3 regions of the Anoxybacillus ayderensis genome follow, and region 2 is predicted to be linked to each of the others. Evidence: predicted binding sites of a transcription regulator. Region 2 holds the regulator's gene; each other region holds the start of a gene.
The links. Region 2 encodes Rex, which represses fermentation and respiration genes when NADH is low (regulators of the CRP and FNR family bind a similar motif). Its sites were predicted from a motif close to TTGTGAAATATTTCACAA; they were not measured.
Positions count from the first base shown of each region.

Region 1: hcp (hydroxylamine reductase) is a predicted target of Rex. The motif match lies at 4,065-4,082, and genes of this name have one in related genera.
Region 3: HNR63_RS10060 (L-lactate dehydrogenase) is a predicted target of Rex. The motif match lies at 1,657-1,674, and genes of this name have one in related genera.

Region 1 is NZ_JACDUV010000003.1:303,115-313,482, forward strand. It holds gene HNR63_RS06210 (STAS domain-containing protein) at 1-255, shown strand, start outside; gene HNR63_RS06215 (fused response regulator/phosphatase) at 274-1,410, opposite strand; gene HNR63_RS06220 (enoyl-CoA hydratase) at 1,506-2,267, opposite strand; gene thiE (thiamine phosphate synthase) at 2,354-3,007, opposite strand; gene thiM (hydroxyethylthiazole kinase) at 3,009-3,800, opposite strand; TPP riboswitch at 3,861-3,976, opposite strand; gene hcp (hydroxylamine reductase) at 4,140-5,429, shown strand; gene HNR63_RS06240 (thermonuclease family protein) at 5,460-5,987, opposite strand; gene HNR63_RS06245 (histidine phosphatase family protein) at 5,984-6,610, opposite strand; gene HNR63_RS06250 (ABC transporter ATP-binding protein) at 6,661-7,362, opposite strand; gene HNR63_RS06255 (ABC transporter permease) at 7,355-8,164, opposite strand; gene HNR63_RS06260 (nitrous oxide reductase accessory protein NosL) at 8,161-8,610, opposite strand; gene HNR63_RS06265 (right-handed parallel beta-helix repeat-containing protein) at 8,594-9,925, opposite strand; gene HNR63_RS06270 (putative bifunctional diguanylate cyclase/phosphodiesterase) at 10,024-10,368, opposite strand, start outside.
Region 2 is NZ_JACDUV010000013.1:2,985-13,352, forward strand. It holds gene guaA (glutamine-hydrolyzing GMP synthase) at 1-424, opposite strand, end outside; purine riboswitch at 519-620, opposite strand; gene HNR63_RS13480 (DUF6944 family repetitive protein) at 746-1,279, shown strand; gene groL (chaperonin GroEL) at 1,291-2,907, opposite strand; gene groES (co-chaperone GroES) at 2,979-3,263, opposite strand; gene HNR63_RS13495 (CPBP family intramembrane glutamic endopeptidase) at 3,489-4,226, shown strand; gene HNR63_RS13500 (YdiK family protein) at 4,223-4,396, shown strand; gene HNR63_RS13505 (redox-sensing transcriptional repressor Rex) at 4,406-5,041, opposite strand; gene HNR63_RS13510 (ABC-F family ATP-binding cassette domain-containing protein) at 5,269-7,164, shown strand; gene tsaD (tRNA (adenosine(37)-N6)-threonylcarbamoyltransferase complex transferase subunit TsaD) at 7,474-8,487, opposite strand; gene rimI (ribosomal protein S18-alanine N-acetyltransferase) at 8,484-8,927, opposite strand; gene tsaB (tRNA (adenosine(37)-N6)-threonylcarbamoyltransferase complex dimerization subunit type 1 TsaB) at 8,931-9,629, opposite strand; gene tsaE (tRNA (adenosine(37)-N6)-threonylcarbamoyltransferase complex ATPase subunit type 1 TsaE) at 9,610-10,083, opposite strand; tRNA gene HNR63_RS13535 (tRNA-Met) at 10,240-10,316, opposite strand; partial or broken rRNA gene rrf (5S ribosomal RNA) at 10,359-10,368, opposite strand, start outside.
Region 3 is NZ_JACDUV010000006.1:134,032-144,399, forward strand. It holds gene HNR63_RS10045 (sugar phosphate nucleotidyltransferase) at 1-726, shown strand, start outside; gene rpmG (50S ribosomal protein L33) at 807-956, shown strand; gene HNR63_RS10055 (5-formyltetrahydrofolate cyclo-ligase) at 1,011-1,583, shown strand; gene HNR63_RS10060 (L-lactate dehydrogenase) at 1,741-2,691, shown strand; gene HNR63_RS10065 (hypothetical protein) at 2,771-2,956, shown strand; gene HNR63_RS10070 (rhomboid family protein) at 3,016-4,545, shown strand; gene HNR63_RS10075 (hypothetical protein) at 4,516-5,376, opposite strand; gene HNR63_RS10080 (spore germination protein) at 5,540-6,943, shown strand; gene HNR63_RS10085 (YqgQ family protein) at 7,053-7,286, shown strand; gene HNR63_RS10090 (ROK family glucokinase) at 7,271-8,236, shown strand; gene HNR63_RS10095 (LTA synthase family protein) at 8,503-10,365, shown strand.

The sequences.
Region 1 (10,368 bases), on a different contig from region 2:
TCGTTTCAGCAAGATATTAACTTTGAAACATCGCGCGTCATGGAAGAAATGATTCAATCGCGGCCGTGGGATACATCTCATTTACAAATTGACTTATCTGCTGTTCGGTTTATTGATAGCTCTGGCGTTCGGTTGCTTATTAGCTGGCTGTATCCACTGAAAGATCGAATGCACATTGAAATGATCGGTGTTTCAACACCGATTAAGCATATATTATCAATTTGTCAATTGGATCAAATGGTAGATGTAAAATAGCGGTCTGTGAACAGACCGCTATTTTACATGAATGGAAACAAACGTAATATCGTCATTTCCTTTCGTATGTTGTGCTTGTTCATTGATCTTTTCTACCATTTGATCAAACGAATGAGCTGTTTGGATCGTATGCACAAGTTGCTTAGCACAGTCATCACCTAACACTTCGATTAGCCCATCTGTGTAAAGAATAAGATACGTATCATGTTGAAAAGAAATCGTCCCTTTTTTATATGGAGCGTTTGGTATAATACCGATTGGAATGCCTCCTTCTTTTAGAAACATAATTTTTTGATTGGTCATCAATATCGCCGAAGGATGTCCTGCATTCACATACTCCATCACTTTGTTTTTTACATCAATCGTTCCGTAAAAAGCTGTAAAATAATATTTCGTTTCCTTTCCAAACAATTGAAAAGCATGTCGATTTAATTCATGCACAACCGCAAGCGGTTCAGTCACTTTCGTCATTAGTCCGTGTAATAGCGAACGAATCGACATAGCAACAAGCGCAGATGCAACGCCATGCCCCATGACATCAATCACGATAAAAGCATACATATGGGGGCGAACTTGCTGCCAAAAATACAAATCGCCAGACAGTTGTGAGGACGGAATATACGTCCCAACAAAATGAATATGTTCATTATTCATTCGTTCAGGGAGCAAACCTTCTTGAACGAGCCGAGCTAAGTGTAAATCTTCGTTCATCTTCTTTTGCATTGCCCACATATGTCGATAACTTTCCATATATGCTTCGTTCGTTCGCTTCAGTTGATCCATCGTTTCTTTTTGGCGATACGCCAATTGAACACGAGCAATCAGTTCGACCATGGTAAACGGCTTACGAATGTAGTCAAACGCCCCCGCTGCAAACGCTTCCACCAATTTTTGTTCCTCATCATAACCGGTGACCATTAATACAGGAACGTGTTGTAATTGCTCATGTTGTTTAAAGCGCCGACACCATTCAATCCCGTCCGTTTTCGGCATACAAATATCCATTAAAATGACATCTACCTGTTGCGATAACATATATGCATATGCTTCATCTGCATCTTCAAACGGATAAATTGAAATATTTTCAATATGCTCAAGCATCGCTTCAATCATTTCCAATGTCGGTCTATAATCATCAATAACTACTACTTTCATCTTCCTTCGCCCTTTTCGTCATATTTTCTATATTTCATTTATACACGTCACAAGGTCGAAAAGGCTAGCGTAAAGATGAAAGTTTTACAAATTTTTTATTTTCCACGAAAATGCGGACGACGCTTTTCTAAAAAGGCACGAATGCCTTCTGCATGATCTTCCGTTTGACGCATTTCTGCTTGATATGCTGTTTCCATTTGCAACGTGTTTAACAATTGTTCTTCGCTTAAATGGGCGTACAACTGCTTTGTTGCGATCATTGCAACAATCGGTTTCGCTAACCATTCATTCACTTTTTGTTGAATCGTCTGTTCATCACCAATTTCATCAATAAGTCCCACTTCATATGCTTCTTGTGCACTCATTACTTTTCCTTCCCATATCACTTGTTTTGATTTGACTTCTCCAATTTTCCGTTTTAAAAAGAAATGGCCTCCACCATCTGGAATTAATCCAATACTGATAAAATTCATTGCAACACGTGCTTGTTCATTTGCAATCACATGGTCGCAAGCGAGCGCTAAGCTAAATCCTAATCCTGCAGCAGCGCCATGCACATAACTGATCGTTAGTTTCGGCAATTGATACAGTGTGAGAGCAATTTGTCTAATCGTTTCCATTACTTCTATGAATGAATGTTCATTCGTTGACTGCAACATTGTTTTAATGTCTCCCCCTGCACAAAATCCCTTTCCTCGTCCGCGAATGACGACAATATCCGCCTCGCTTTTTTCCACTTCCTTTAACGCTTGTAGCAACTCCGCTAACATTTGTTCGTTTAAAGCGTTCAACACATCCGGACGATTCAATTCGATTGTTGCGACTCGCTCTCCATATGACAATACGATATGTTCCATTTTTCCCATCTCCCTCTTTCATATGTTCGTTTTTCTCTTTCGACGGATATAAATAAAATCCTGCATTAAAAATATAAAAGACGACATTAACTGCCGCCTTTTTGTTTTGCACACATCACGATCTCATATAGCCGCTTTGTTTGTTCCCGAATTTGTTCGGCACGGCAAATGGCCGAAATGACAGCGATTCCATCTGCTCCCGCTTCAATGACTTGCTTTGCTGTTTGTTGTGTAATCCCACCGATTGCCACAAGCGGAACGTGTTTTTCATGTGCGCGAATGTGCTTAATCATTGCTAATCCACATGCTTGTTTTGCATCTTTTTTTGAAACAGTCGGGAAAATCGGACCTAAGCCAACATAATCGGCACGAGCAGAAAGCGCTTGTTTCACTTCATTCAAGTTGTGCACAGATACCCCTAAATAGCGATCCCCTATTCGATCACGCACACGTTCAGCTGCCTCGTCTTCTTGTCCGACATGAACCCCATCTGCCTGTAAGGCAAGCGCTAAATCAACATCATCATTTACAATAAAAGGAATGTTGTGAGCAAGACATCGCTCAAACAATTTCTCAGCTAAACGATATTTTTCAACTCCTGCTAGTGCCCCCTTTCCTTTTTCCCGAAACTGAAACATCGTAATGCCACCTTCGATCGCTTCATCAAGCACGGCGAGTGGATCTTTCGTACAATCGACACTCCCCATTACAAAGTATAAAGATAGTTTTTGTTTCATCATTTTATTCCCCTCGAATGTGTGCGTATTCATCTACTTCTTCTGCGCTCGTTTCGTATAAAGCATTCAGAAATGCAAGCTGAAAAGAACCAGGTGCTTGCGCTTGTTTGGCTGCTTTTTCAGCTGCTACACCGTAATAAGCGAGCGCAGCGACAGATGATTCTACGATGTTTTCTCCTACACTAGCAAATGCGCCTAATACTGCACTTAATAAGCAACCTGTCCCCGTTACTTTTGTCAACATCGCATCGCCGTTTGAAACGATCGTTACGTGTTCTCCATCTGTCACTATATCATTTTTCCCAGTTACAACGACTACACAGTGAAACATACGTGCTACTTTTTTAGCCACGTGCACGAGATCACCTTGAACGTCCCCTGCATCTACCCCTTTTGTACGTACTTGTTCTCCAGCAACGCTTGCGATTTCTGATGCATTTCCACGCAAAATAGAAATGTTTACTTCATTCAATATACGTCTGGCTGTTTCTGTGCGATACGCTGTCGCTCCCGCCCCAACGGGATCAAAAACAACAGGGACGTTTGCTTCATTTGCCGCTTTTCCAGCAATCAACATCGCTTCTACGTCTGTTTCATTTAATGTGCCGATATTCAATACAAGCGCACGTGCTAAGCGCACCATATCAGCTACTTCTTCTTTAGCATACGCCATGACAGGAGATGCGCCTATCGCAAGTAAACCGTTAGCAACAAAATTGGTCACCACCACATTCGTCATATTATGTACAAGTGGTGACTCCTTTCTCACGCGCGTTAACCATTGTCCAACATTCATCGTTCATTCCCCCCTATAAAAAATAAAAACTAGTCGGAAAGAATCGACTAGTTTACATTGACAAAACATAGCCTACTTCCCTCCGCTGGTACAAACCAGATCAGGTTCAAAGGGTTGGAAAACTGATTGCGCGTTTTCCTCTCAGCCATCGCCATCCGGCACCCCTAGTAGTGTGATTCATTTAATTTTCTTTCATTTTAATACATTTTTTCTCATTATTCAATATAGAACATTGTCAATTTTCGTTCACATTTTTGTATAAAAGTGTGATATGTATCACTTACGTCACACATATTTTCCCCTATTGTTAAAGTGTTAATAAGAAGAGGAGGGGTTATGATGTTTTGTCATCAATGTGAACAAACACCAACAGGGGGATGTACAGTTGTCGGCGTTTGCGGGAAAGATGAAACGATTGCTAGCTTACAAGATACCATTGTGTTTGCGTTAAAAGGAATTGCAGCATATCGCACGCATGCTCATCAACTCGGATATACAGATCCATTCGTCGACACAACAACACACGAAGTGTTATATATGACGTTAACAAATTCTAACTTTAACGTACAAGAGCATTTAGATATGGCGATGAAAGTCGGTAGAGCTGCCATTCGAGTCATGGAACTACTTGATCGGGCACATACAGAACGGCTTGGCATTCCTCAGCCTGTCCGAGTCACACAAAATAAAATTGAAGGAAAATGTATTCTCGTAACAGGACATAATTTATTTGCTCTCGAACAGCTATTAAAGCAAACGGAAGGAAAAGGAATTAATATTTATACACACTCAGAAATGCTTCCAGCACACGGCTACCCACAATTAAAAAAATACAAACATCTAAAAGGAAATGTCGGGAAAGCATGGTATGATCAACGTCGCTTATTTGAAAAGTTTCCTGGCGCCATTTTAGCGACAACAAACTGTGTCATGCCAATTAAAGGTTCGTACGCTGAGCGCATGTTTTCATACGATGTAGCAGGACTAGAACATGTACAAAAAATTGAAAATGACGATTTCACACCGTTAATTGAAAAAGCATTACAACTTCCAGAAGCAAATATCGAATCAGAAGAAACATTAGTGACCGGTTTCCATCACGAAACAGTCATTCAAATTGCGCCTGAAATTATTCAAGCTGTAAAGGAAGGAAAAATTCAACGCTTTTTCGTCATTGCAGGATGTGACGCTCCTGGAAAAGGTGGCGAATATTATCGCTCATTAGCAACATCTTTACCAGAAAACACCGTCATTTTAACGACATCTTGTGGAAAATTTCGCTTTAACGATGTGGATTATGGTGTTGTTCCTGGTACAAACATTCCGCGATATATTGACTTAGGACAATGCAATAACTCGATTTCAACAGTAAAAATTGCGATGGCGCTTGCAGAAGCGTTTGGCTGTGAAGTGAATGAACTGCCTGTTAGCATCGTCCTTTCATGGTTTGAACAAAAAGCGGTTGCCATCTTACTCGGATTGTTTAGTTTAGGCATTCAAGACATTCGAATTGGACCGAAAGCACCACACTTCATTTCGGAAGGTGTGTTAAGCGTCCTACAAGATATGTTCGGCCTCAAACTTATCGGCGATGTAGAAGAAGATATGCAAGCTATGTTAGCACATTAAAAGGGCTGTTTCATCCAGCCCTTTTCTCATTTACGAAGCTTGATCTAACCATACGCTCATATTAAATCCTTCTTCTGTTACGTATCCATCCACACTCCAAATGCGCTTTTTCGCTTTTTTTGCTTCCTCTTGCGCTTTATACAATTTTTTTGCATATTTTGTATCCGGCTCAAACACATAAGCAACACGTGCCAGCCCTTCTTGTACAATTTTTTCTTGATACAAAGTTCCATCCTCCAACCATATGTACGCAAGCAATCGACCGTAGCGATCATACGGTTGTTCTTTCGCACTTAATTCGACCGTCACTTTTTTGTGAAGAAGGACATCTTTAGCAAATTGCTTTGCTTCTTCACCATACGCCTGTTTTTCGCGATACGTTTCTGGCGTGTCAATGTTTAATAGACGAACAGTTACAATCTCTCCATCTTTTTTTATTTTGACTGTATCCCCATCAACAACATATTGTACTGTCGTAACAAACGTCGTTCCTTTATTTTGCTGTACACAACCGTGAATAAGGAAAATGAATACAAAAAGAACAAACCATTTTTTCATCCTCGTATCATCTCACCTTCAAGGTGCGAAATATTTGACTCACATTCCAAAGTCCACTGTTTTCCATCAAACGAAACGATAGTCACACTCGTACCATATACGCGGCTATTTTCCCATAACTGTGCGAGCGGTTGCTGTTTCCAATATACAAGGAGCGTACGAATAACGACGCCATGTGTCACGACAAGAATATGACCTTCTGAATGAGTATCGACAATATGCTGAATGGCAGCGACAGCTCGCCGTTGCACATCAAGAAACGTTTCTCCAACGATCGGATTATATGCATGTGGTTCATGATAAAAATAATAATGATTTCGTTCATCTGTTTGAGCAATTTCGGCAATCGTTTTTCCTTCCCAATGACCTAAATGAATTTCACGTAAGCGTTCATCGAAATACATTGGTACGTCACGTTGTCCTAAAACAATTTGAGCCGTTTCTTTTGTTCGATCGCTCGGGCTACAATACAGAGCCGTAAACGGGACAGTACGTAAGCGTTCCTGTAAAAGTGTCGCATGTTTTCTTCCTGTTTCAGTTAAAGATGAATCTTTCCATCCTTGCATGCGTTGTTGTGCATTCCACTCTGTTTCTGCATGACGAATGACGTATAATTTTAACATGTTACATTCCCCCTCCAAACGAAAAAAGTAAGCTATGTTCGCTTACTTTTTCAGTATGCCATATGTTGTGAAAGTTGTGCAAAAAATATAGACTCTAACGATTGCCCATCTTGGCAAAGTGTAGAAACCGAATCATATACGAGCATTTGTCCTTGATGAATAAACGCAACAGCATCCGCAATTTCTTCCACGATCGACAACATATGTGTCGAAAAAAGAATGGCTTTTCCCCTTTCTTTTTCAATCTGAATGAGTCGTTTAAATTCCCATACCCAATACGGATCTAAACCGTTTGTTGGCTCGTCTAAAATAAGCAATGGCGCGTCTGCTAAAAGCGCTTGCGCAAAGGCAAGACGTTGTTGCATTCCTTTTGAATATGTCTTTACTTGCTTATGTTGATCGTTCGTCAACCCAACAAGCTGTAAACATTGTTCGACACGCTCAGCTGTTGCTCCTTGCCATCGTCCGAACAAAGATAACACTTCGTAACCCGTTAAAAGCGGAGGAAATTGCAAATGATCGGGCATAAAGGAAAACCATTTTTTCTCATATTTTTTTACTTGTTTTCCGTTTACACATATGTCTCCTTTTGTTGGAGTGAGCTGTCCAATTAACATTTTAATAATTGTGCTTTTCCCAGCACCGTTACCACCGCATAATGCCAAACATTGTCCTGGCTGAACAGAAAATGAAATGTTTTCTACTTTGTTTTGTTCATTGTATATTTTCGTTAGCTGTTTCACCTCAAGCATGACGTTTCCCTCGTTTCATCCATACGTTTGCTAAAAATAATGGCACAATCATCCATACGCATGCGATGGCTACAAATGACAGTTGTCCATTTGTGCTTTCTGCCCATTTTGACCATTCGTATAGTTGCGGTCCAAATAGAGCGCTACTTTTCATCGCCGTTATCGTCCAAACACGCACAAGCTCAACTGGATTACAAATAACAGATAACCCGAATAGTAAGATGGTAAACTGTTTTGGCACAAGCGACAATAATGCTAATGTGAGAAATTCATAAAATAAAACGAAAAACGCCCAAATAAACAAGCTGACACCGAGCGCTTGTAGACGATTAGAAGCAACAAGTCCAATGAATAAAGCGATCGCTAAAAAAATGCTCGTTAATACGATCGTTAATGCAAACGAAAGGAAAAAAAATGTCGACCACGTTCCTCCTGTTGTAAAAAGGACAACACTTGCACTTCCATATCCGAAAGCAATCACTGTCCATAATGATATACAACTACCGGCATATAATCCGAACGTTAACGAACGAGGGGAGATCGGGTATGTTAATATAAGCGATAACCGACCGTCTTCTTTTTCCCCTGCGATAAATAAACTACCTGCTAATAGGGCAACAAGAGGAACAAGTAAAAGAGATAAATTTAATAAAGCTGCCGTCGAACGTGTAAATACCCCCGCTGTTTCGTGTCCGCTACTCGCAATTACGGTTGATGATAAAATCGCAAATAAAATTGCAAAGCTCATGAGCCATTTGCTACGAATCATCATCATCCATTGGTACTTCATCGCCGTATTCATCGTTCAAATCCCCACCGATGTTGTTTTAGTTGCTCATACGTCCATAACTGTCCTTCCCCTTCTTGTTCCATGTACGCTTTCGCATGTTGCTCATTCGCAAATGAAACGACCCCGTAGTTCATCGGCGTCCAATAATCTGGATGATAAGCATAAACCGCTTTCTCGAGCTCAACCCATTCACCGTTTGTTACATCGCGAACATATAACTTAGCTATGTCATCGTTGTTTTGCATATTCATCCATTCCACCATGCAGCCAATATCGTCAAATTTATGCACCGTTCCATCTTTCAAAATCGCTTCCGTTGCATACTGCTCCGCTACGATACTCATATTGCAAACAACGCATACATCGATATCCGGATTAATGTCTTCCGGTTCATACGTTTTCTCTCCACTACATGCAACAAGGAAGCATGCAAATAAAAGACTAGCAATTTTTTTCATATTTCATTCTCCTTCCATATACAAACATAAACAAACTGCTTACTAATAAGATGCTTCCAAACAACAATAGTCTCCATGATCGTTCGTTTGTTTCGTTTTTATTGTAATCGACTTCCATAAGCGGAAAACGGTCTTCTCCTTGCGCCTGTGCTTGTGTAAAAAATGACTCCGTTGTATCAAGAAGCGCTAGCGCAGGACTTTGAAAATAAAATTGTACGCTTGGCCATTGTCGTAACAGTCGACTATACATCGAACGAATACGATGCGAGGCATCCCCAATTCCATCATCGTTCAAGTCGTAAAACCGGTAAGTATCCCAATAGTTCCCTTTTTCTCCATCATCAAATGCAATGGGCGCACCTTGAATCAATGCGTCTTCCATATTTCCTAAAAATTTATTTTCAACAACAATCGTATTGTCATTTTCATATAAACTATGCAGAGCACGATAATTTCCAATGAATTCATTTGCTTTTATAGTACAATGACGTCCGTTTTGTAATGATAACGCTGTGCTATTATAAAGCAACGTATTGTTATGCATCACAACATGTTCACTATCATAAATGAGCGCTCCGTATCCACGGTAGTCTAATTGTTTGGCAATCGTATTTTGTTCGATCGTAAATCGTTTTGACATCATCATCATGATTCCATTAATATTTTCCATCAGCACGTTCTCTTTTGCTATTCCATCCTCTGCATACATAAAATGAATCGCATAGCGCGCATTTGTTACTTTATTTTTCTCGATCGTCGTATGTTCAGCTCCATCCAAATACACGCCATCTTGCACACGCGAAATATCATTTTGACGTATAACGACATGTTTTGTCTTCAATAAGTGAATGCCGTTGCCACGTTGAGCAAAGTGAACATCTCGACCACGCATAACATTTTTTACGAGATGAATATTTTTTCCTTTTTCTACGTAAACACCATAATGCACATCTTCAATACGTACGTTTTTCAACGTCACATGTGAACTTTCTTTAATTTGTACACCTGCTCCTTTTCCGTATGCACTTCTACGAATCGTGAGCCCTTCTATGTAAACATGGGGTGCACGAATAGTTACGACATATTCACTTCCATCCCCATCAACTACCGCTCCGGGCTCAGCAATCAAATGAATCGGCTTATGAATAATAATCGGACCTTCGTATACTCCCCGTTTGACGACTAATACATCACCGGCATGCGCTTCATCAATGGCCTGTTGCAACTGTTTATGTACTTCCATTGTTTGTCCATATGCAGTTTCTGCAAACAAAAGTGTAACGATCGGTATAAGCAAAAAAAATAAGCTACGCATGTCTATTCATTCCTCGTTCTTATCATTTATACATCTACACTAATGTAAATTTGTGAAGAAAAAAGAAAATACATGTGAACAAAACGTGAAAAGAGGCACTAATGAAGCGCCTCTTTCGATTGATTATGCTGTTCAAGCCATTGTAGTAACTTCTCCGCTTCTAACGATTGACTAAAATAAAACCCTTGAGCAAAATCACAATCCATTTTTTGCAACAAAGATACTTGATCGTCGCGTTCTACCCCTTCAGCAAGTACTTGTAAATCTAAACTTTTCGCTAAATGAATAATCGTATCAACGATCGTAGCATCTTTTGAATTATCCGTGATGTCACGAATGAATGAGCGGTCGATTTTTAATAATGAAACGGGTAAGTTGCGAATGTAAGCAAGCGATGAAAAACCGGTACCGAAATCGTCAATTGCTACTTGAATTCCAATCTG
Region 2 (10,368 bases):
CATCAACATTGAACCCTTCCGGTGTTTTTGTCACTAAATCCCCATGACTCATCCAAACAATTTGCTCTGTCGGTAAGTCGCTAAACAGTCGAGAGACGCGTTGCACCGCAATCGTTGCTTTTCCATATTCTCGGTGTGTCGCTTTTTCCACTTTTCCACCTAAATGATGCGTCATTAACTGCATTCCATAACAAATACCTAAAATCGGAATGCCTAACTCAAAAATGGCCGGATCGCACGTAAATGCTTGTTCGTCATATACACTATTCGGACCACCCGAAAAGACAATTCCTTTTACGTTCATTTGTTGAATTTGCTCAGCTGTAATCGTATGTGGATGCAGTTCACTGTACACCCCAAACTCACGAATACGGCGTGTAATTAACTGATTGTACTGACTCCCGAAATCTAAAACAACGATCATTTCCTGCTGACTCAAACGAAATCACCCCATCTACATATAATAAAAAAGCTAGCATTCATACCCCCGCATAAAAAAACGAAGGCAGAATTCTAGCAATATAGAACACTGCCTTCGTAGTCGGGTCATTTACGGTGTCCCGGTAGAGACTCTCGAACCATATTATCGAGGATATACGAAGGTGCGCATCTTAAATTTTAGTCCATTCTACCAACTCTATTCCTCATCGGTCAAGATGCCATCTTTTTTATTAAATTTTCTAACAATTAACAACGATATGTAGCTTGCATATGATATATGAGCAAAAATTGTAGGAGAATGCACATGAATCAACCGAAAGCACTAATCGGTTCATTTATTCAAGCGATAGGTACGGTCACTTCGGCCGTCGGAAGCATCCCTTCTTTAAGCGATAAAAAACAGTTTGCTCTTGATTTATCGGGAAACGTGCTGCAAGCAACAGGAAACGCCCTAGAGGCAGATGCTGAAACATCCGATACATTAGGTGTATATGGAAACGAAATTCAAGCTATCGGGAACATTACCGTTATCGCTGGGCTATTAAACAACGACGGAGATCGGCTAGAGATTACAGGAAACTGGTTGCAATCTTTAGGAGGACTCATTTCATTTGCAGATGATTGGGAAGATAAGCAATCATCTGTATTAAACCCAATCGGAAATTTGCTTCAAGCGATCGGCAACGCCTTGCAGGCCATCGGCGGTATATATGAAGAAAGAGGAAATAAAACCGAAGGACAGTCGCTCGGCATCATTGGATCATGGGTTCAAGCTATTGGATCTATTCTTTGTTTTTTAAATCAACTAAAAAAGACTACCCCGCTAGAAGAGGGGTAGTCTTTCTATGATTACATCATGCCGCCCATGTCAGGCATGCCAGGTGTGCCTTTATTTTCTTCTGGCTTATCTGCAACGACCGCTTCTGTTGTTAAGAACATAGCGGCAACAGATGCTGCGTTTTGAAGCGCAGAACGAGTAACTTTCGTTGGGTCAACAATACCCGCTTCGATCATGTCAACCCACTCGCCAGTTGCTGCGTTGAAGCCAACACCAGGTTTTTCTGTTTTTAAGCGCTCTACGATGACAGAGCCTTCTAAACCAGCGTTTTGTGCGATTTGACGAACTGGCTCTTCGATCGCACGAAGAACGATTTTCACACCAGTTGCTTCGTCACCTTCCGCTTCAATTGCTGCAACTTTGCTGTATACGTTCATTAACGCTGTACCACCGCCGGCAACGATACCTTCTTCAACTGCCGCACGTGTTGCGTTTAATGCGTCTTCGATGCGAAGTTTACGCTCTTTCAATTCAGTTTCAGTTGCAGCACCGACTTTAATAACGGCAACGCCACCAGCTAATTTTGCTAAGCGCTCTTGTAATTTTTCACGGTCAAATTCAGAAGTTGTTTCTTCTAATTGAGCGCGGATTTGGTTGATGCGTGCTTGAATGTCTTCTGCACGACCAGCGCCACCAACAATTGTTGTATGTTCTTTCGTTACAACAACTTTCGCTGCACGACCAAGTGAAGCAATTGTTGTTGATTTCAATTCACGACCTAATTCTTCTGTAATGACTTCACCGCCTGTTAAGATAGCGATATCTTGAAGCATCGCTTTACGACGGTCACCGAAGCCAGGCGCTTTTACTGCAACAGCTGTGAATGTGCCGCGAAGTTTGTTCACAACTAATGTCGCAAGCGCTTCGCCTTCCACATCTTCAGCAATGATTAATAATGGTTTGCCTTGTTGAACAACTTGCTCTAATACAGGAAGAAGTTCTTGAATGCTTGAAACTTTTTTATCTGTAATTAAGATGTATGGATTTTCTAATACAGCTTCCATTTTGTCAGAGTCTGTGATCATGTATGGAGATACATAACCACGGTCAAATTGCATACCTTCCACAACATCTAATTCTGTTGTGAAGCCTTTAGACTCTTCTAATGTAATAACGCCGTCTTTGCCAACGCGTTCCATTGCTTCTGCGATTAATTGACCAACTTCTTCGTCAGCCGCAGAAATCGCTGCAACTTGAGCAATTGAATCTTTTCCTTCAATTGGTTTAGAGATCGCTTTTAATTCTTCTACCGCAACAGCAACAGCTTTTTCAATACCTTTGCGAATACCCATTGGGTTCGCACCAGCTGTTACGTTTTTCAATCCTTCACGAATCATCGCTTGCGCTAATACAGTTGCTGTTGTTGTACCGTCACCAGCAACGTCATTTGTTTTGCTTGCTACTTCTGCAACAAGCTTCGCACCCATATTTTCAAACGGATCTTCTAATTCAATTTCTTTCGCGATTGTTACACCGTCATTTGTAATTAATGGAGAACCAAATTTTTTCTCTAATACAACGTTACGACCTTTTGGACCTAATGTTACTTTTACTGCATCAGCTAATTTATCTACACCGCGTAACATCGCACGACGAGCTTCTTCGCTGAATTTAATTTCTTTTGCCATACATCTTACCCCCTTGATGATAATTTTTTGTTAAGTATTTTTGTATGCTTTATATGTTATCAGGCGAACGATTAACCAATCACAGCTAAAATGTCGCTTTCACGTAAAATTAAGTACTCTTTTCCATCATATTTCACTTCTGTACCCGCATATTTTGAGAAGATGATGCGGTCACCAACGCTTACTTCTGGAGCTACGCGCTCACCATTGTCAAGAACGCGACCTGAACCAACCGCAACAACTTTTCCTTCTTGTGGTTTTTCCTTCGCTGTGTCTGGTAAAACAATTCCGCTCGCTGTTTTTTCTTCAGTTTGAATTAATTCAATGACAATACGATCACCTAGTGGCTTCAACACGGCAAACGACCTCCTTAATTAGATTTTCGTTCCGTTATTAGCACTCATCATCATTGAGTGCTAACACACTTATTATATTAATGAACTTTTTTCAATTTTGCAAGTAGGAAGTTAAAAATTTTTCACTAAATCTTTCCCTTTTTCATTATGTCTTTCCTTTCGAAATTCATACAAAAAATATGGTAAAATGAAAAAGTACTCATTTTGTCAAAAGGGGTTGAACACGTGAAAAAGCAATATTGGTATGTCATTATTACATACATCGCCATGCAGTTATCTAGTTTAATTGGCGTTCCTTTGCTTGCACATAGCGGGTTTGTTGACACATCAAATAAAGAAATCGCCCTATCCATTGCCTCAGGTTATTGGGCTGTCATTAGCTTCTCGATCGCTTTTCTTTTCGTTCTTTATTTCATGAGAGAAGATATGAAATACTCATACGATCGCCATCAAGCATCTATTGGAACGTCAATTTTTTGGGGAATTGGAGGGTTCTTTCTTGCCCTTTTCGCTCAAGGCATCGCAGCAAATATTGAGATGCACGTATTTGGCGTCGAGATGGGGTCCGAAAATACGAGACGCATCGTTGAGATGGTGAAGCTAACACCAGCGCTTATGCTCGTCACTTCGATCGTCGGACCGATTTTAGAAGAAATCATTTTTCGAAAAATTATTTTTGGAACGCTGTATCAAAAATATAACTTTCTTTTATCGGCGACTGTCAGTTCCCTTTTATTTGCTGTCGTTCATTTAGAGTTTGAACATTTGCTTCTTTATGCAACGATGGGATTCGTATTTGCTTTCTTATATGTGAAAACAAAGCGTATTCTCGTACCTATTGCAGCACATGTACTGATGAACACATTTGTCGTTGTCATTCAAACGTTATTTGCTGAGGAAATTGAAAAAATAATGAGGGAAGCAGAACAAATGCAATTCGTGATTTGGAGGCTGTTTTCATGAAGTCTGAACCGTTGTTTTACTTTTTAATGGGCATTTTATTCACTTATTTTGCTGTCGATAGCGCTGACGATGGCATTTGGGACGTCACAACGATGCTATTTATCCTTATTGCTACATTAGATTTTGGCACAGCTATTCGTTCTTTATTGAAAAAAACCTCCCGCTCATGAACGGGAGGTTCACTCATTTCCATAATGTTTTAAAAAGTAAACAAGTGACTGCAATTCGACCGCTAAATCAATATGATGAACGCGAATGTGTTCAGGCACATGCAGGCGAGCAGGCGTAAAGTTTAAAATTCCTTTAATGCCTTTTTGGACAAGTCGATCAGTAATCGGTTGGGCAACTTGGGCTGGAACGGTTAAAATCGCTACCGTAATCCCACCTAGTTTTTCTTCCAATTCATCTAAATGATAAACGGGAACGCCACCTACTTCCGTTCCGACTTTATCTGGATCTACATCGAACGCCATCACGATTTTCGTATTATTGTTTTTGCTAAAATTGTAGTTCAAAAATGCCGTTCCTAAATTACCAACCCCAAACAACGCTACTTCTGTCGTTTCATCTTGATCTAACGTTTTTCTGAAAAACGACAGCAAATAATTCACATTATAACCGTATCCTTTTTTTCCAAGCGCACCAAAGTATGAAAAATCACGGCGAATCGTTGCTGAATCGACTTTTACGGCTTCACTTAACTCCGCTGAAGATACACGCTGCTTTCCTGATGCATGCAAGTTTTTCAAAAAACGATAATACAACGGTAGTCGCTTTGCGGTCGCCTGCGGAATTTTTGGTTGTTCATTATTCACGAGTCAATCCCCCACATTTCCTTTCACAAATAGTTAGCGCTTTCATTTTTCTCTCCTATACGTCTGAAAAGTTCTCCCCACTTTTAAACTATACACTATTTTTCTCATTCTGTCTTTCCTTTGTACCCTTTATTATTATTTTTGTCAAATTTGTTATTCGCACACTAGTGTTGCCGAACATCAAGAAAGTACGTTACACTATCAAAAGAAGATTGAGGTGAAAAATGATGATCATTTTACAAGTAAATCAACTATCCAAATCATATGGGGCGGAACAAGTTTTATCAGACATTAAGCTTGAAATACAAGAAAAAGACCGTATTGCGTTAGTGGGAAGAAATGGGGCAGGAAAATCGACATTATTAAAAATCATTGCCGGCCAATTGTCGTATGACACAGGAGAAGTGATCAAACCGAAGCACGTAACAATTGGTTACTTAGACCAATATACTGGTTTGCACGCCCATCGCTCCATTTGGGAAGAAATGCTCGATGTGTTTGCCCCGCTTCAACAAATGGAAAAACAATTGCGTGACCTAGAGCAACAAATGAGCTTGCACGGTGCCGACTATGAGCGCTTACTTGAACATTACGACCGTTTACAAACGGAATTTAAAGAAAAAGGTGGCTATCAATATGAAGCCGATATTCGTTCTGTGCTTCATGGTCTCCGCTTTTCTCAGTATGACTACACAACAAAAATATCTACGTTAAGCGGTGGACAGCGAACACGATTAGCGCTCGGCAAACTGCTTCTTGCTAAACCAGATTTGTTGATTTTAGACGAACCAACAAACCATTTGGATATGGAAACATTACAATGGCTTGAACAATATTTAAAAAATTATGATGGAGCCATTCTTATCGTCTCACACGACCGCTATTTTCTTGATCAAATCGTGACACAAGTGTATGAATTATCACGCACGAAAATAAAAAAATACGTTGGAAACTATACGAGTTATTTACAACAACGGGCGGAACAATTTGAACAACAACTGAAACTGTATGAAAAACAACAAGAAGAAATTTCGAAATTAAAAGATTTTATTCAACGAAATATTGCCCGTGCATCGACGGCAAAGCGAGCGCAAAGCAGAAGAAAACAATTAGAAAAAATGAATATCATTGAAAAGCCGCTCGGCGATGAAAAATCGGCATCGTTTCGCTTCGAAATTGAACGACCAAGCGGAAACGACGTGTTAACAGCTACCGATTTAGCCATTGGTTATGATCACATCATCGCAACAAACCTATCATTCCGTGTCACTCGCGGTGATAGCATCGCACTCATTGGACCAAATGGAATTGGAAAATCGACTCTTTTAAAAACGATTATCAAACAACTCCCTGCAAAACATGGGGAGCTCCGCTACGGAACAAATGTACAAATTGGCTATTATGATCAAGAACAAGCTCAATTAACATCGAACAAACGTGTCATCGATGAACTATGGGATGAAGATCGATTAAAGACAGAAAAAGAAATTCGCACGATTCTCGGAAACTTTTTATTTTCTGGCGACGATGTATTGAAACCTGTGCAAACATTAAGTGGCGGTGAAAAAGCTCGGCTCGCTCTCGCCAAACTGATGATGAAAAAAGCCAACGTCTTAGTGTTAGACGAACCGACAAACCATTTAGATTTAGACAGCAAAGAAGTGCTAGAACAAGCGCTTATTGAATACCCAGGAACAATTATCTTCGTTTCTCACGACCGTTATTTTATTAACAAAATCGCAACAAAAATATACGAGTTATCCACAGAAGGTCTCATTGAATATTTAGGGGACTATGATTATTACGTGGCGAAAAAAGCAGAGCTACTCGAACTTGGACAAATCGGTCAAGAGACGACAACGGGCGAATCATCGTCCCTAAAACGTTCGTATGAAGAAGAAAAAGAACGAAAAAAATTAGAGAGACAACGAAAACGAAAAATAGAGCAGCTAGAGACAGAGATGGAGAAACTCGAGCAACAAATTGCAACGTATGAACAACAATTATATGATCCTTCCTGTTATAACGACTACGAGAAAGCCAGAGATACACAAGCAAAAATCGCAGAACTAAAACAAAAATTTGATGAGTTATTCGAACAATGGGAACTTTTACAACAATAATGATGAGCTAGCTCCATTTGTGGACTAGCTCATCTTTTTACACAAACATATCCACAGAAAAAACACCTAAATATAAGTTATTCACGTACTTTTCCACATTATCCACAAAACCATCAAAAAATTTGTCTATTTCTTTGTGGTTAACTCGTTATGATAAAATAACATATAGTACACGTTTTCCACATTATCCACATGTATGTGGATAACATAATCCACAAAATGTGACTAAGTTTTTCTTCATGCCAAGTTGTTCCGCACGTATATAGTTATAAAAAAGGAGTGCCCCTTCACTTTCGGGACACCCTCCTGTTATAACAGTAAACTTGGGTTCGCATTTAACGCCATAGTAGCGCGCTTTCCTTGTTGAAATAATACTGTTCCAGCTGCCGCAATCATCGCCGCGTTATCTGTACAAAGGGACAATGGCGGAATGATAAGTTCCACCTCTGGTAATTGCTCAACTTGTTTTTGCAATTGTGTGCGCAATCCTTCATTTGCTGCGACCCCACCAGCTAGCAATATTTGCTTCACGTCGTAATGCGCAGCCGCTTGTATCGTTTTTCCTACTAATACTTCGACAACACTTGTCTGAAAACTTGCTGCCATATCTTCAGGCAAAATGGTTTCCCCACGCTGTTTTGCATTGTGCAACGTATTAATGACGGCTGATTTTAATCCACTAAAACTAAAGTCATACGAACCTTCTTCCAACCATGCACGAGGCAAATCAATAGTCGGTTTTCCTTGTTTCGCCAAACGATCAATGTGAGGCCCTCCCGGATAAGGTAGCTGTAACGCGCGTGCAACTTTGTCATACGCTTCCCCAGCCGCATCGTCTCGCGTCTCACCAATGACTTCAAACACTCCATGCTCTTTCATATAAATGAGCTCCGTATGCCCTCCTGACACAACAAGAGCTAATAGCGGAAATTTCATTTCTTGTACAAGTTGATTCGCATAAATATGTCCTGCAATATGATGCACGCCAACAAGAGGAATGCGATGCGCAAAAGCTAATGCTTTCGCAGCGTTCACGCCAATCAATAGCGCGCCAACTAATCCCGGACCTTCTGTTACCGCAATCGCATCAATTTCGCTAACATCCATATTTGCCTGCTTCATCGTTTCTTCTAACACAAGCGTGATTTGCTCAACATGGTGACGCGATGCAATTTCAGGAACGACCCCACCAAATCGTTGATGACTTTCCATTTGTGAGGAAACAACGTTAGCTACAATTTCACATCCATTTTTCACAATGGCAGCTGCTGTTTCATCACAGCTTGTCTCAATTCCAAGCACAAATATATCTTTTTCACTCATAATTTCACCCACATTACTAATGCATCTTCTTGGTTATCTGAATAATATCGCTTACGAATACCGCCATTTAAAAAGCCAAGCTTTCGATACAATGATTGTGCAACGGTATTCGACACCCGCACTTCCAATGTCATCGTTTGAGCCCCTTCTTCTCTCGCTAACGCCATCGCCTGTTTCATTAGTGCTTCTCCGAGTTTTTTACCACGAAATTCTGGCAACACCGCAATGTTTGTAATATGCGCTTCATCCATCACTAACCACATGCCACAATAACCAATAATTTGTCCATCATGCTCCATCACAATGTAACGAGCATATCGATTATTTGTCAACTCTTGATAAAAGGAAGAACGACTCCATGGGAGCGTAAATGAAAGCTGTTCGATTTCCACAATGCGATCGAGATCTTGAAGCGTCATAAACCGAAAAGAAACATCCACTTATCATTCCGTCCTTTCTTGCTGACGAGCAAGCCAATTCGCTTCCGCCTCTGCTAAACGAATATAGTTTGGCACAAATGTATGAATGTCTTCCGGCTCGCGATTTATTCCTAACCACGCGAGCTCACTTGGACGTGGATTGTGAAGTGTCGCTGGAGCTACTTGAACACGATCTAGCGTTTCAACAAATGTTGCTTCATGTAGCGAACTATCGTTTCCAACTAATAAAATCGGTTCATTATATGCTTTTAATTCATTTGCCCACTCTGTAGCTAAAATGACTTGATCAGCTACGATCGATTGCACGTGATCTCCTTCGACTTTGTAAAGACCTGTATAAATTTGTCCTCGCCGAGCGTCCATTAACGGAACAACGAGACCTTGAAAATATTTTGCGCTTGCTGCCATCACTTCTAAACTTGATACGCCGACAAGCGGAATATTTAGCGTCCAAGCAAGCGTTTTAGCAATTGTCACCCCAATGCGAACACCTGTATATGATCCAGGGCCTTTCGCAACAACAATTCGATCCAGATCTTTTGGACTCATATCACATTGTTGAAGTAGTGCCTCAATCGCAGGCATCACTCGTATCGAATGATTTTTTTTCAAATTTGTAATGATTTCCCCTTTAACAATTTGTCCATCAACAACAGCGATCCCCATAACAAATGTCGATGTATCAATGGCTAACACTTTCATCGCTAAAAATCTCCTTACATAACTGTTCGTAACGTTGGCCAATTGGAGTGAAGTGAATAATTCGACTTTCCCCATCAGCATGGTGAATAGTAATATGTAAACGTTCAGTTGGTAAATATGGCTCAATGACATGCGCCCATTCAACAACTGTTACACCATCACCGAAAAAATATTCATCAAAACCTAAATCTTCTTCACTTTCTGCTAAACGATATACATCCATATGATACAAAGGGAGACGTCCTTCGTATTGTTTAATAATATTAAAAGTCGGGCTGCTGACATTGCGGTTAATTCCTAGTCCCTTTGCTAGTCCTTTTGTAAACGTTGTTTTTCCTGCTCCTAAATCACCTTCTAACGTAATAACGTCTTGTGGCTGAACGTACCGAGCAAGTTTCATTGCTAATGCGAACGTATCTTCAGGATGATGTGATACATATTCATATGTTTTCATCGTTCATTCCCCTAATTAAATAAAATCAACATACAAAAAAGACCTTAGGATCGCTCTCCTAAGGAAATGCTACACATATAAGTGTACACGAAAACAAAACATAAAGCAAAAAAGGCATAAAAAAACACGAAACTTATATCGTTTCGTTTCATTGGTTGGTTGCGGGGGCAGGATTTGAACCTGCGACCTTCGGGTTATGAGCCCGACGAGCTACCTGGCTGCTCCACCCCGCGATGATTGAAATAGAAATATATTTTCTCGATAAATACAATAATGCCCGGCAAC
Region 3 (10,368 bases), on a different contig from region 2:
CTGCGGGAAATCATTGAACATACACTTCAGTCGTTTGCCATTCAAGTCGTTTGGACAGATCATCAAGACGACGAGCATATTCGCAAGCAAATTAAACGTGAGCACGCTCATTTTGGGATCGTATTTGATCGTTCAGGCGAACGTTTTCGAATTTTTGACGGACAAGGAACGGCATTGACGAATGAGGAAGTCATTTCATTGCACGTATTAGTATCGCTTTTATTTAGTGAAACGAAAAAAGTCGCTGTTCCCTCTTGGGCCCCATCGATGTTGCATACATTAGCGGAACGTTTATATGGGGACATTGTGTATGTCAAAGATGCAAGACGAGATTTTTTGTTTGCCCATCACCATGAGCCGTTTCATTTTTATTTTGATGGACTGTATGCGTGTGTACAACTGTTCCATTTGTTAGCTATTGAACGTTGTTCGCTTCGAGCCGTTGTTTCGTCCATCCCAACGATTCATTTATCATGTCGCGATGTTTATTGCCCATGGCATGAACGAGCAGCTGTCATGCGCAAATTGTTAGAAGAATGTTATGACAAACATGTTGATTTTACAGATGGCATAAAAGTGTATCATGAAGATGGGGCATGGACACTCATTTTACCAAAGGTAGATGAACCGACGTTAACGATTTATTCCCAAGCGACAAATGCTCAAAAAGCAAAAGAATATACAAAATACTATATAAAGAAAATTCGGCAATATCAAAACGTATAAAATTCATATGGAAATTGTTTAAGAAAAATGATATGATGGAAAGGTGTGATTATAATACTTTTGTTTGGAGGGAAAGAACGATGCGTGTAAATATTACGTTAGCATGCACAGAATGCGGCGAACGCAACTATATTTCAACAAAAAATAAGCGCAATAACGCAGAGCGCCTTGAATTGAAAAAATATTGCCCACGAGACAAAAAAGCAACAGTTCATCGTGAAACGAAGTAAGCAGTAGGATTTTTTTCCTGCTGCTTATTTTTTTATGAAATAGGGGGAAGGATAATGGAGAAGAAACAATTACGACAACAAATGAAACAACGTCTCTTACATATGACAAAAGAAGAGCGGAAGAAAAAAGAGAACGTCATTCACGACATATTATTTCAACAACATGGTTGGCAAAAGGCACACATGATCGGTATAACGATTTCAAGACAAATCGAAGTAGACACGATTTGTATTATTGAACGAGCGTGGCAAGAAGGGAAGAAAGTTGCGATTCCGAAATGCAATGTAACAACAAAACAAATGACGTTTCGAAAAATTGATTGTTTTCAACAAATAGAACGCACTTTTTTTGATTTATATGAACCGATTGTAGAAGAAACGAAAGAAGTACAAAAACATGAAATCGATTTGCTATTCGTTCCAGGCCTTGCTTTCGTTCGAGGCGGGTATCGTCTTGGCTACGGTGGAGGATATTATGATCGTTATTTAGTCGATTTTCCTAATGACACCCTTTCACTTGCATATGATTGTCAAATCGTTTCTACGTTGCCGATTGAACAACACGATATTCCTGTTCAAAAGATGATTACGAATGAAGGAATAATCATTTGTGAAAGCGAATTATAAAACAGCATAAGCGTTTTCATATTATACAGGAGAAAAAATTAACAAAATGTTAATAATTCATGCCCCATAAACTTTGTGAAACAGTGTACAATGTAAGTGTGAAACAGATAAACAATGCACATATTGTAAAATGACATATACGAAAGGTGGAAGGAACATGTCAAATAAAGTAAATCGTGTTGTTTTAGTCGGGACAGGTTTTGTCGGTTCAAGTTATGCGTTTGCCCTTTTAAACCAAGGGGTGACAGAAGAACTCGTTCTTATTGACATTAATAAAGAAAAATCTGAAGGGGATGCGATGGACTTAAACCACGGTATGCCGTTTGCCCCATCGCCAACAAAAATTTGGTTCGGGAATTATGAAGACTGCAAAGATGCAGACATTGTTGTGTTAACAGCAGGGGCAAATCAAAAACCGGGAGAAACACGATTAGATTTAGTGGAGAAAAACACGAAAATTTTCAAAAACATTATTGATCAAGTCATGGCGAGTGGATTTAATGGGATTTTCCTCGTTGCAACAAATCCAGTTGACATTTTAACATATGCAACATGGAAGTTCTCTGGCTTACCGAAAGAGCGCGTCATCGGTTCAGGAACGATTTTAGATACAGCTCGTTTCCGTTATTTGTTAGGGGAATATTTCGATGTCGATACACGTAACGTACATGCTTATATCATTGGAGAACATGGTGATACGGAATTGCCGGTTTGGAGCCATGCGTTTATCGGCTGCCGCCCAATTGCTGATATGATGAAAGAAAAACCACAATATAAACAGGAAGATTTAGACAACATTTTTGTGAACGTGCGAGATGCAGCGTATCAAATTATTGAACGAAAAGGTGCAACATATTACGGTATTGCCATGGGACTTGTTCGTTTAACAAAAGCAATTTTACAAAACGAAAATAGCGTGCTTACTGTTTCGGCTTACTTAGAAGGACAATATGGTCAAAACGATATGTACATTGGCGTACCAGCGATCGTAAACCGTAACGGGATTCGTGAAGTCGTCGAATTGCAATTGAATGAAGAAGAAAAAGAAAAATTTACTCATTCTGCAACGGTGTTAAAAGATGTAATGAAACGCGTTGGGTTGCAATAGGTTGTCTCATAACGAGGCAGCCTTTTTATAATTTTAGTGAGAAAAGGGAACGGTAAACATGAGGAGGAGGGTGATCATATTGAATGGAAAAACATTGATCGCGACCTTAGCTGTAGTGCTTGTTCTTTATCGGTTTCGCTATCGGCTATTGAATGAAATTTTGAAACGGGAAGCAGTTCAAAAGCGAGTAGTTCAATGGGGAATGTCTATTCCGTTTATTCGCCAACGTCTTGTACCAACATTGTTTTTACAAAAGTACAAATAGTTGCGCTTTGTAAAAGAGTGTGGTAAAAGAAGGGTATGATAGCGAAGGGAGAGGGAAGGTTGAGCATTCGCTTTGATTTTGTATATTGGCAAATGACGTTTCAATTTTTGCGGGCGAACTATGAAATCGTGTATTTATCGCCTGATGAACGGGAAGTTTGGTTGCAATCTACGCGTGAAAGAAAAGCCCCAATCGTTCGTCTCGTTCGTACGGACATCGATTGGGGCGTATCGTTAAAAAATGATATGCAACGCGCCATGACTGCCGTTGATGAATGGCGGAGGCGACAATTTCGCCGTCATCTTCAAGTTGTTAACATATATGTCATGATGTACCCTCCTGTTGACGATTGGGAACTGTACGTTCATCGCCCGTTAACGACTGAACGAGTACATATGAAAACATTTGTGATGCATATAAACAATATGTATGCCGTACTACGTGAACTAAACATGTTGTTTCATCAATCATTGAAAGTATATGTACCTGATGATTCTCCGATGTTACAACACGAATTACAAGCATTTAAACAACACGTGTTGTCGTTTGCTGAGCGATTGTATGAAAATGAACGGCGCATATTTGAACGTGGAAAAGCGAGATTTACATACGTATTTATCGCCTTGCAAATTGTGATGTTTTTTGTTTTAGAATGGAACGGTGGAAGTACAAATACGTTGACACTTATTGAATACGGTGCGAAATTTAACCCACTCATTTTACAAGGGGAGTGGTGGCGCTTTTTCACTCCGATCGTTTTGCATATCGGTTTTGTACATCTGCTTATGAATACGTTTGCACTATATTATTTAGGCCCGCTTGTTGAAAAATTGTACGGTTCGTTTCGCTTTTTAGCCATTTATCTTTTTGCTGGTTTTTCAGGTTCGCTCGCTAGCTTTTTATTTTCGCCGTCTGTATCTGCAGGAGCGTCTGGGGCGATTTTCGGATGCTTTGGGGCTTTGCTATATTTCGGGAAAGCGCATCCACATCTGTTTTTTCGAACAATCGGCATGAATGTATTGACGGTCATTGGAGTTAATTTAGCGTTTGGTCTCGTTGTTCCAAATATTGATAATGCCGGCCATATTGGTGGCTTAATCGGTGGATTTTTAGCTGCAAGCATTGTCCATCTCCCGAAAGAGCGCGCCCGTCTTGGACAATGGTTGGCTGCTTTGTTCACAGCGGTCGTTACGGCAATTTGTTTATATATTGGCTTTCAACGATCGCCAGCAGATCAAGCGCAACTCATTCTTGCGTTGTCAAAGCAGTACATCGATGAACAGGAATACGGTCAAGCCGAACAAATGTTGACAATCATCAATGAACGAGATGCGCAAGCATATAAAGCAGATTTTTTACGTGCGTATATTCGTATTCAACAAAAAGATTACGATGCTGCGAAACAGTATTTATATGCTGCCATTGAAAAAAACGACCGTTTTCATGAAGCATTTTATTATTTAGCGTTATTGTATGCAGAAGAAAAAAATTACGAAAAAGCAAAACAAGCAGTAGAACGTGCATTGCACATTCATCCAGACGATGAACAATATAAACAATTATTGTTTGAAATCGAGCAATTGCTTTAATATGATCAGTTCTCCATCTGCTGTTTCTGTCACGACAAACAGCTGGCTGTAATCTTTTTTAATTAAAATAAGCGGAACGGTGCTGCCGATCGGGGATTCCATCGAACCGTTCTGTTTTTTTATGCCTAAAAAATAATTTTTGTATAGTCCTTCCCATAAGTTTCCGATCATCGTCTCTGTTTCATTTGTCGTTAAATCCATAAATGGCTGTTCATTATATTGAACAAGCTCGGTTAAGTACAAATGGTAATAATTGTCCTTTGACAAGATGGTTGCCATTTGGTTAGCAGCTTTGTTGACAATAGCTTGTGTTTGTTTATTTAACGCGCTTGCCCATTTTTTTTGTTCGTTTGTCGCTGGCTTGCGAAACGATTGAAGCGGGGCAAAGGATGAGTCTATCACATACAATACATCTCCGCTCATTTTTTGACTACTTCGAATATCATCGCCGTTATGCAACTCTCCTTGATGGTATGAAATAGCTTGAAATAATCGACTTCCTTTTTGTTCGAGCTGTTTTTGTTGAATAAGTTTTTTTCCGTTTTCTTTCCATTTCGATTGGATAGCAATAAGCCGCCCATTAGCAAATAACAAAGAAATATCTTGTCGTAAGTAAGCGGTTCGATCGAGCGATGAAGTGACGATCCAATCGATGATGTAGCGTGTTTCTTTCTTTTTTGGGTGCAACGATAATTTCGTTTGAGCCTGTGTAAAGCGAACAGTCGGGTCGATCGGAAAAAACATAATCGTCTCACGAGCTGGTCGCTCAAACTTTTGGATGATAACGACAAACACAAACAGCAATATAAAAAGTGATAATAGACGTTTCATCTCATTCCTCCGGTCAAGCTTACATTTATAAAAAATGTATGTGTGCATAAAAGGAAATATGTATGAATGACTGGCGATATGTCAAAGATGGATGGTAGTAAATGTAAGGTAGGTGATTGAAGTGAATCAAGTATCTTCACGTCTTTCAGAAAACGTTTCATATATGAAAGAAAAGCTTGGGGTAGGGAAAAGTTTTGACGTCATTTATTTAGATGTGCATTATGCTGGAAAAGATATGGCATTATTTATGATTGACGGATTTGTCAAAGATGATATTCTCCATTACTTAATGAAATTGTTATCTGAATTACCGGCTGGGGCGTTAGATGAGCAACCGTTAAATAAGTTATTAAGAACGCATCTTCCATATGTTGAATTGGATGAAACAGATAATTTCGAGCGAGTCATCGATGGCGTGCTTGCAGGACCGACAGCTTTGTTCGTAGATGGGATGGCAAAGGCAATTTTAATTGATGCACGCACATATCCAGTACGCGGACCGCAAGAACCAGATATGGAACGTGTCGTTCGGGGGGCACGTGATGGATACGTGGAAACCATTGTATTTAACACAGCATTAACGAGACGACGAGTACGCGACCGTTCATTACGGATGGAATATATGCAAATTGGCCGCCGTTCAAAAACAGATGTATGTGTTTGTTATATTGAAGATATTGCAAATTCGACGATTGTTGAAGAAGTAAAACAATCATTAGCGAAAATTGATACAGACGGTTTGCCGATGGGAGAAAAAACGGTGGAGGAATTTATTTCGGGAAGGCACTTCAATCCGTATCCTGTCGTTCGATATACAGAAAGGCCAGATACGGCTGCTGCTCATTTATATGAAGGGCACGTGCTTATTTTTGTTGATGGATCTCCGAGTGTATTAATTACACCAGCAACGTTTTGGCATCATTTACAACATGCGGAAGAATACAGAAATAAGCCGATTGTTGGCGCGTATTTGCGCTTCGTTCGTTTTCTTGCGGTATGGCTCTCCATTTTTTTATTGCCGCTTTGGTATATGTGGATGAAAACGCCACAACTCGTTCCACACGCTTTATCGTTCGTTGCAAAATCAAGTGAAGGAAACATTCCGTTGTTTGGACAAATATTGCTCATCGAATTTGGACTAGATATGTTGCGGATGGCAGCTATTCACACTCCATCTGCCTTAGCTACGGCGCTTGGACTCGTTGCTGCGTTAATGATTGGTGGAATTGCAGTGGAAGTTGGCTTGTTTTCTAACGAAGTCATTTTATATTTTGCGATGGCTACCATTGGGACGTTTGCAACACCGAGTTATGAGCTTGGATTAGCGAATCGGCTCGTTCGCCTTGCGTTGCTCGTTGTCACAGCACTATTTGGCGTCATTGGCTATGTCGTTGGAATTACTGTATGGTTAATGATGCTTGCGCGCATGCAATCGTTCGGTGTTCCGTATTTATGGCCGTTTATTCCATTTTCGTATCGCGGAATGCGCGATGTACTTATTCGCTCACCAATTCCGTTAAAAAATCGTCGTCCAACTGTCTTACATCCGAAAGATCCAGACCGGTAAAAATGTGAAAAATATCGCAAACTCATTGTTCAGTTCTTGACGACCTTTTGTTTTCCTTATACATTTAGAATATGTGGATTGAAAACGCTTATACGTATAGGTGAAGAAAATGAAATCTGTATATGATGTGCAACAGTTGTTAAAAAAATATGGAACGATCATTTACGTCGGTGATCGCCTTGCTGATTTAGAGTTGATGGAAGAAGAAGTGAAAGAATTATTTCAAGCGCAGCTCATCGACGTGAAAGATTACCAAATGGCGCTTCTCATTTTGCGCCATGAAGCGCAAATTGAACGAGAAAAAAGAGAAAAAGGGATGAAAGAACAATGGAACAATGGTTAGTCGGTGTAGATTTAGGTGGAACGACGGTAAAATTAGCGTTCGTCAATATGTATGGGGAAATCATTTGTAAGTGGGAAATTCCTACAGATAAATCGGAACAAGGGAAACATATTACAACACATATTGCAAAAGCGATTGATGAAAAGTTGCGCGAATTAGATGAATCAAAAGAACGTCTTGTCGGTATTGGCATCGGTGCACCGGGGCCAGTCAATATGGCGACAGGAGACATTTATGAAGCAGTAAATTTAGGTTGGAAAAACTTCCCTCTCAAAGATCGATTAGAAATGGAAACAGGACTTCCTGTCGTCGTTGATAACGATGCCAACATTGCAGCAATCGGAGAAATGTGGAAAGGAGCGGGCGATGGCGCGAGAAATTTAATTCTCGTTACGCTCGGCACAGGTGTTGGAGGCGGTGTGATCGTAAACGGTCAAATTGTTCATGGCACAAACGGTGCTGGTGGGGAAATTGGTCATATCACTTCCATTCCTGAAGGGGGAGCACCTTGTAATTGCGGCAAAACAGGATGTTTAGAGACGATCGCTTCAGCCACAGGCATCGTCCGCATTGCGACAGAACGATTGAAACAAACGGACGGACAAAGCCGTTTACGCGACATATGGCAGGAAGCAGGAGCCATTACAGCAAAAGATGTGTTTGATGCAGCGAAAGAAAACGATGCATTCGCGCTACAAATCGTTGATGAAGTGACATTTCATCTCGGCTTAGCACTTGCTAACTTAGCAAACGGTTTAAATCCAGAGAAAATTGTCATTGGTGGCGGTGTTTCCAAAGCAGGAGATTTGTTGGCGCAAACGGTTGCTCGCCATTTTAAACGTTTTGCGTTTCCGCGTGTCGCTGAGGCTGCCGACATCGTCATTGCTACGCTTGGAAACGATGCGGGCGTGATTGGCGGGGCATGGCTAGTAAAAACAAATATATTGTAAAAGCAGACGAGAAAATCGTCTGTTTTTTTGTCGAAAATTTGTCGGTAAAAAACGTCTTGCATTTTTATGAGAAAAAGTGTAAAACAGTCATATGTGGATGCGCGACTTTTCTATTATATCGTTTATCGTTTAAGAAACAGTTGCTTTTTTGTTAAGAAAGTATTAATATTGTCTTTGGTTAAGATAAAAAAATGTAAAAAAACGGGTGTTCCTCATGCAGCATAGAATAAGCATCGGATGTGAGTGGATTAAAGGAGGGAGAACATATGAAAAATTACCGTTTCGTTCTTTTAACGGTATTGCTTTTATGGTTAAAGACGTATTTAGTTTATAAAAATAGTTTTGATATAAAAATTGATTCATGGAAGCAGGAGTTCATTTTATTTATTAGTCCATTAAGCTTCCTGTTATTTATTTTTGGGCTTGCTTTATTTATGAGCGAAAAACGACGGAATCGCTATATTGTAATTACAAGTTTCATTGTTTCATTCGTTTTGTATGCGAACGTCATGTTTTACCGCTTCTTTAGCGACTTTATTACCATTCCTGTGCTGTTCCAAACGAACAACATGGGCGACTTAGGAAATAGTGTATTTGAATTAATGAACGTTTCTGACATGTTCTTTTTCCTCGACGTTGTGTTGCTTGCTTGGATGGCGTATAAAAAAGTGTCCATTGCACAGTATGTGCCTGCGACAAAACGATTCCGCCGCACATATTTTATTGCGACCGTGGCACTTGCGTTGTTTAACCTAGGATTAGCGGAAACAGAGCGCCCAGAATTATTAACGCGTACGTTTGACCGTGAAATGTTAATTAAAAACTTAGGGATATACAACTACCATGTGTATGATATTATTTTGCAGTCGCGTTCAAAAGCGCAACGTGCATTAGCGGATAGTAGCGAATTAGCAGATATTCAAAACTACATTAATGCCAACGAAAAAGCACCGAATAAACAATTGTTCGGTATTGCAAAAGGTCGCAACGTCATCATCGTTTCGATGGAGTCGTTACAAAGTTTTGTCATTAACAACACTGTAAATGGACAAGAAATTACGCCGTTTTTAAATGACTTTATTAAACAAAGTTATTACTTTGATAATTTCTATCATCAAACAGGACAAGGAAAAACATCTGATGCTGAGTTTATTATTGAAAACTCGTTATACCCACTTGGTCGTGGTGCTGTCTTTTTCACACATGCGACAAATGAGTATAACGCGACGCCAGAAATATTGAAAAACTACGGTTACTATTCAGCCGTATTTCATGCGAATAATAAAAGTTTCTGGAATCGTGATGTGATGTATCAATCAATGAAGTATGATCGTTTCTTCTCGATGACGGACTATCACATTACGGAAGAAAATTCAGTTGGTTGGGGTTTGAAAGATATTCCGTTTTTTGAACAATCTGTCGAGCATTTAAAAACGTTGCCACAACCATTTTATACAAAGTTTATTACATTAACGAACCACTTCCCGTTTGAATTAGGGGAAGAAGATAAAATGGTTCCAGAGTACACATCAAATAGCCGAACGTTAAACCGTTATTTCCCAACGGTTCGGTATATGGATGAGGCGTTAAAAGTATTTATTGAGAAGCTGAAAAAAGAAGGATTGTATGAAAATTCTATCATCATCCTTTACGGCGACCATTACGGCATTTCGGAAAACCATAATAAAGCGATGGCTCAATATTTAGGGAAGGATGAAATTACGCCATTTGATCACGTTCAATTACAACGTGTTCCGTTGATCATCCATATTCCAGGTGTGACAGATAAAAAGCCGAAAGTGATTTCAAAAGTGTCTGGACAAATTGATGTGAAGCCGACATTGCTTCATTTGCTAGGCATTGATACACGCAATCAAATTCATTTTGGTGAAGATTTATTCTCAAAAGATAAACTTGATTTCGTCGTTCTTCGTGACGGTAGTTTTGTGACAAAAGATTATGTATATACGAAAAACGCATGTTACGATAAAAAAACAGGAACAGAAGTCGATGTATCTTATTGCGAGCCGTATATGGAGAAGGCGCGACAAGAGCTCGATTACTCTGACAAAATTGTATATGGTGACTTGTTGCGCTTCTACAATAAACAACAAGAAAATAAACAATAAGCT